2 linked regions of the Nitratifractor salsuginis DSM 16511 genome follow. The protein of the gene in region 1 binds, or shares a complex with, the protein of each later gene. Links are inferred from orthologs where the notes say so. Each region holds a gene or a part of one and is shown on either strand. Other genes may lie near its edges.

The links. The genes of interacting proteins can lie anywhere in the genome.
Region 2: the proteins of NITSA_RS02730 (region 1) and trxA are in contact, whole or in part, in an NMR structure (PDB 2IPA), measured with the Bacillus subtilis proteins. The link is inferred for Nitratifractor salsuginis DSM 16511 from one-to-one orthologs.

The regions. Positions count from the first base shown.
Region 1 is NC_014935.1:541,548-544,541, forward strand. Bases 42-2,915 are described here. They hold NITSA_RS02730 (arsenate reductase ArsC), read left to right. Parts: upstream 42-1,201; coding sequence 1,202-1,630; downstream 1,631-2,915. Other genes in these bases: NITSA_RS02720 (ArsS family sensor histidine kinase), read right to left, coding at 42-203; NITSA_RS02725 (response regulator transcription factor), read right to left, coding at 196-864; NITSA_RS11050 (ArsB/NhaD family transporter), read right to left, coding at 1,005-1,178; NITSA_RS02735 (permease), read right to left, coding at 1,731-2,690; NITSA_RS02740 ((2Fe-2S)-binding protein), read right to left, coding at 2,733-2,915. In the rest of the region: more of NITSA_RS02720, read right to left, coding at 1-41; more of NITSA_RS02740, read right to left, coding at 2,916-2,978; NITSA_RS02745 (thioredoxin family protein), read right to left, coding at 2,984-2,994. UniProt on the Bacillus subtilis protein: Catalyzes the reduction of arsenate [As(V)] to arsenite [As(III)]. In vitro, can dephosphorylate para-nitrophenyl phosphate (pNPP).
Region 2 is NC_014935.1:672,793-675,783, forward strand. The notes cover bases 1-2,871. They hold trxA (thioredoxin), read left to right. Parts: upstream 1-1,211; coding sequence 1,212-1,532; downstream 1,533-2,871. Other genes in these bases: NITSA_RS03370 (phytanoyl-CoA dioxygenase family protein), read left to right, coding at 352-1,134; trxB (thioredoxin-disulfide reductase), read left to right, coding at 1,619-2,569; dapB (4-hydroxy-tetrahydrodipicolinate reductase), read left to right, coding at 2,569-2,871. Also shown: more of dapB, read left to right, coding at 2,872-2,991. UniProt on the Bacillus subtilis protein: Participates in various redox reactions through the reversible oxidation of its active center dithiol to a disulfide and catalyzes dithiol-disulfide exchange reactions.

The DNA.
Region 1 (2,994 bases):
TCCCGGTCGATGGTCCCGTATTTGAGGTAATAGAGATAGAGGTAGTGGATGTTGGCCCGCTCCTGCATTTGGATCTCGGCGAAGGAACGGTCGACGGAACGTTTCCACAGCACGGCAAAAAGGAAGATGAGCAGGATCATCGCGATGGAGAAGACCAGGTCGATCTTGGCCCGCAGGGAAGTGATGCGAAAGCGTTTAAACAAGCTTGTAGCCCACACCCCGGACGGCCTGGATCGCTTTGGGATCTCCCAGCTTTGCCCGGATTTTGCTGATGATTACGTCGAGGCTCTTTTGGGAACTGTCGCTCATGACCCTGGATTGGTTGATGAGCTGTTCTCTTGAGAGGGCCATACCCTGCTTGCGGATGAGCTGGGAGAGAATATCGAACTCCGCCGGAGTGAGCTGGAGCGCTTTGCCCTGATAGTAGATCGTATCGCCGCGGATCTCGTAGGGGCTTGGGGGAATGTTCTGGGGTTGGGCGCCTTTGTTGTAGCGGCGAAGCAGGGAGAGGATCCGGGCGTGGAGTTCCTTGGGGTCGTAGGGCTTGGGGAGGTAGTCGTCGGCTCCGATATGGAGGCTCTTGACCTTGTCCTCCACATCGTTTCTCGCCGAGGAGATGATAATGGGAATGCGGTATTTGCGCACCACCTCTTCACAGACCTCCAGGCCGTCCATACCGGGGAGAGTCAGATCCAGCAGCAGCAGATCGTAGTTTTGTACGCCGGCGCTGACCCCCAAAAAGGGATCTTCGTAGTTGGTCACCTGCATATTGAACTGTGCCAAATATTCACTGACCAGCTCCGCAAACTCCGGGTCGTCTTCGATCATCAAAATTTTGATAGGTTTCTCTTGAGCCTGTTCCATAGATTTATTCTATCGGCTACAGTTTAATTCAAAGCAAACAATCGATGTGGAAGAGCCGTTAGTTGATTTATATTGAGCCAATACATCGGATATAAGGTCTTATCTCTCGGGAGAGTTGGGCTCAGTTTCTCCCATCGGGTTTACAGCATCCCCAAAAGTGCGACGAGGAGTACCAGCGGCGTGACGATGAGTCCGACCTTCATATACTCTCCCCAGCCGATCTTGAGCCCTTTTTTTGCCAGGACATAGAGCCAGAGCAGGGTGGCGAGGAAGGAGCCGAAATCAATATATCTTGAAATATATGATAAAATCACTCGATAATTTCCAAGGAGTCCCCGTGAGTCAAAAAAAACGCGTTCTCATCCTCTGCACCGGTAACAGTTGCCGCTCGGTTATGGCAGAAGCCCTGATCAATGCGAAATTGAATGATTGCGTCGAAGCCGAAAGTTCGGGTGTGGCTGCTACCGGACGGGTCAATCCCGTTGCCCAGGCTCTGCTGGAGCGTGAGGGGATCTGGCGTCCCGAGTATCACTCCAAAACCCTGGATGAAGTGATCGACCGTCCCTTCGATCTGATCGTTACTGTCTGCGACAATGCCAAAGAGACTTGCCCGATGTTCCCCGGAAAGGTCAAGACGATCCATATAGGTTTCGAAGACCCCAGCGGAAAAGAAGAAGCGGAGTATGAGAAGACCCTGAGACTTCTCGAAAAAGAGTTGCTCTCGGTAGTGGAACGGGAACTGTGTCAGGGGGAACAGGATAAATAATTTTCCTCTTTTTCCCGGATCGATTGTCGGGGAAAAGAGAGGGAACCTTCTTCGGAAATGCCTGGTAGAGGCAGAAGATGAATCACTGCCAAGTGCCTTTCTACCCCAGTAGGGCGTTGAAAATATAACCGATGATCATAATTCCCAGGGCGACGGTGCCGAAGAAGATGGCGATGAGTTTGAGGGAGAGGATCTTTTTGAGGATCATCGCTTCGGGAAGGCTCAGTGCCGTGATGGCCATCATGAAGCTAAGTGCCGTGCCCATCTGCATTCCTTTCTGGGTCAATACTTCGATCAGGGGCATGACGCCGGCGGCGTTGGAGTACATAGGGACTCCCAGGATGGTCGCCAGGGGCACGGCATACCAGGCGTCGCCCCCGGCGTATTTGACGATGAGGTCTGCCGGCACATAGCCGTGGATCCAGGCGCCGACGCCGACGCCGGCTATGACATAGAGGCTGACTTTTCTGAGGATATCGACGGTGTAATCCCAGGCCTCTTTGATCCGTTCCGAAATAGGAATTTTCACCTCTTCGATCTCGGGAGGGGTGACGGCGGGGGGCTTAATGAGAATCTCGTCCTCGAGGTCCATTTTGCCGATAATGATCCCGGCGACGATAGCCACCAGCAGGCCGAAGCCGATGTAGAAGGCTGTGATCTTCCAGCCGAAGAGGCTGAAGAGCATCGCGATGGCGATCTCGTTGTTCATCGGGGCGCTGATGAGGTAGCTGAAGGTCACTCCCAGAGGGATCCTCGCCTGGAGGAAGCCCAGGAAGAGAGGGATTGCTGAGCAGCTGCAGAAGGGGGTGATGATTCCAAAAAGCGCGGCGGCGACATGGCCGACGAGGGGGTGCTTGCCCGCCAGCCAATCTCTTACTTTTTCGGTGGGGAAGTAGCTACGGATGAAGGTGACGAGGAAGATGATCACCGTCAGCAAAAAGAGGATCTTGACCGTATCGAAGAGGAAGAAATCCAGGGCGCTTCCGGCGGGAGAGTCGGGACTGAGGCCGAGAGTGCCATAGACGAAATGATCGACGATCCGCTGCCACCATTCAAACATATTCAATCCTTTTACTTAGAAGCATCTACTTGTGACTTGCGACTAAGCATAGAGTTCGATCAACTGCTTGATCTCTTTGGAACAGCAGCGTTTGTTGGGATTTTTCCGCGCACATTCGTTTCCGGTGCAGGCGGCGGTGGCCTCTTTGATCGCTTTGAGGGTGCTTGCGCCCTTTTTGATCGCTTCGACGATGCTCTTTTTGTCCACTTCGACGCAATAGCAGATGAGATCCTCATTGCTGAGCGTTGTGACATCGTCGTAGCGCTTGGGTTGAGTGAAAAATTGCATTCTTCTCAAGCCTTGG
Region 2 (2,991 bases), 130 kb from region 1 along the record:
AAGGAATAAAGCATAATCTTTTGCTGCAGTTTGATAATGAGTTTCAAAGTATGGACGATGTATCTTCCAAAGGAGAGATAGTGAAATGAAACGATTATGACCATAAATTGGGCAAGATTGGAATTCTAACTGTGAAATTCCTATGCGCCACTTCTTTTAGTTAAAAATGCTTCCAAAAATCTTGATTCGATGTATAATTGTATAATTTTGTGAGCAAGAAACCAACAAGTTATTGTCCCGCTTCAGTATTATGGCGAATAAGAGGTGGATGACCTATTTCCCATCCATCGTGATACGGAACGAGATCGAGCGGCTGGAGAATATCAGATAATCAGATAATAAGGAAGTGACGTGTCATTGAGAATCGAGTGGGGTGATGAAGAGCTCCAAAAATTTCACGAGCAGGGCTTTTTACTCTTCCGGCAGGCGGTGGAGCCGGAGCGCTGTGATGCGATCAGAGGGATCGCCCACGTCCATTTGAAGTACCGGATCCCTCCTCTGGAGATGGAATCGGAATATATCGGTATCGACAAGAAGAAGTATCGGGAGACGGTGCGGAGGCTGCGGCAGGTCTACGATCGGGACATTCTTTTCCGGGAGTGGATGCGTGAACCTGCCATCCGCCCTTTGCTGGCGGAGCTATTGGAGGAAATGCCGGTTTTGGTGACGGCCCATCACAATTCGATCATGACCAAGATGCCCCACAGCAGCACCCCGACCCATTGGCACCGTGACGAACGTTATTGGCACTACCGGGACGACCGCCTGCTCAGTGTCTGGCTGGCATTGGGCCGTGAAACCCAGCAGAACGGTGTCCTGGAGTTTATCCCGGGCTCCCACCGGCAGGAATTTTCGCCCGAATCTTTCGATGAACGGGATTTTTTCCGGGACGATTACGCTCCCAACCGGCCCTGGATCGAGGGGCGTGTGCGTTTCACGCTGGAGAAGGGGGATCTGGTCCTCTTCCATTGCCGACTCCTTCATCGGGCGGGGGCCAATCGAAGCGAAGCGCCGAAAATTTCCTTCGTCTATACGGTCAAAGCTGTGGGAAATGAGCCGATTCCCGGGACACGCTCCGCGCTTTTTCCGGAGTATCCGCTTCCTCTCGAGACACCGGAAATAAAATCGGAGTAAATTTCTCTGGTATCTACCAAACATTACACGAAACTGGGTATAATCAACCTCGCAAATCACTACATAAAGGAAGAATAATGGGTAAATATGTTGAACTGACCAAAGACAACTTCGATGACACCATCAAAGAGGGCGTTGTTCTCGTAGATTTTTGGGCTCCCTGGTGTGGACCCTGCCGGATGATCGCACCTGTGATCGAGGAATTGGCCGAGGAGTATGAGGGCAAAGCGACCATCGCCAAAGTCAATACAGACGAAGAGCAGGAGATCGCCATCAAGTACGGTATCCGCTCCATCCCCACCATCCTCTTCTTCAAAAACGGGGAACTGGTCGATCAGATGGTCGGTGCCGCCGGCAAGCAGGTCTTCAAAGAGAAGCTCGACGCTCTGCTGGCCTAAGGCCTTCTTGGCCGATCGTCGGCCGAGAGTTTGCCCCGTTTCGTCTCGGCGAAGCGATGCAAGCTTTCATAAACAAGGGAGAGATGATGCTCGATTGTGCCATTATCGGAGGAGGGCCGGCCGGTTTGACCGCGGGGCTCTACACCACACGCGGCGGACTCAAAGAGGTCGTCATGTATGAGATGGGAATGCCGGGAGGGCAGATCACTCAGAGTAGTGAAATCGAGAACTATCCCGGTGTCTTCCGCGAAGATCCCCCTTTGACGGGAATGGAGTTGATGGAGCCCTGGCCCAAGCAGTGTATGCACTTCGGTCTCAAACATGAGATGAAAGAGGTTCAGCGGGTGCGTCGAAGCGAGGCTGGGCACTTTATTGTCGAACTCAGCGGCGACGAGTCGGTCGAAGCGAAAACGGTGATCGTCTGCACCGGCTCCACTCCGAGACGCGCCGGGTTCAAGGGCGAAGAGGAGTTCCTCGGCCGTGGGGTCAGTACCTGCGCTACCTGCGACGGCTTCTTTTACAAAGATAAAGAGGTCGCCGTGCTCGGAGGTGGGGATACCGCACTCGAAGAGGCGCTTTACCTAGCCAATATTTGCTCCAAAGTCTATGTGATCCATCGTCGCGACACCTTCCGCGCCGCGCCTCCGACCGTGGAGCGGGCGATGAAGAATCCCAAGATCGAGTTTATCCTCAATGCGACCGTCGAAGAGGCCTTCGGCGACGCGATGGGCCTCGAAGGGGTCAAGATCCGCTTCAAAGACGGCCGCGAAGAAGTGCTGAAGGTTCCCGGCCTCTTTGTCTTTGTCGGGAACAACGTCAACAACAAGGTTCTCAAGCAGGAAGACGGCAGCTTCCTTTGTGACGTCAACGAACAGGGGCAGGTGATCGTCGATCTCAATATGCATACCTCCGTACCGGGCCTTTTCGCCGCGGGAGATCTGCGGATCGAAGCCCCCAAACAGGTGGTCTGTGCCGCGAGCGACGGCGCCATTGCGGGTATGCAAGCCCTTCACTATATTCAGGAGAACGAACTCTAATGATCAAAACAGGAATTCTCGGAGCAACCGGCCGAATGGGAGCCCATCTCATCAAGAACGTTATGGAAGATGACACGCTGGAGCTTTCGGCTGTCCACGTCTATGATGAGCTGAAGCAGGAGCTTCCCGAAGGGGTTTTGGCTACCAACAGCATTCCCGAAATGCTCAAAGTCTGTGACGTCGTCATCGACTTCTCCGCTCCGGCGGCAACCCAGGAACTCTGCGAAGCGGCGATGGAGAATCCGACCGCACTGGTGATCGCAACGACCGGATTGAGTGTCCATCAGCAAAATCTCATCGAAGAGGCGTCCAAGAAGATGCCGGTGCTCTACGCTTCCAATATGTCGGCAGGCATCGCTCTGCTCAAACAGTTGGTACAGCAGGTCTCTTCCACCCTCAAGGATTTCGATATCGAGATCGTC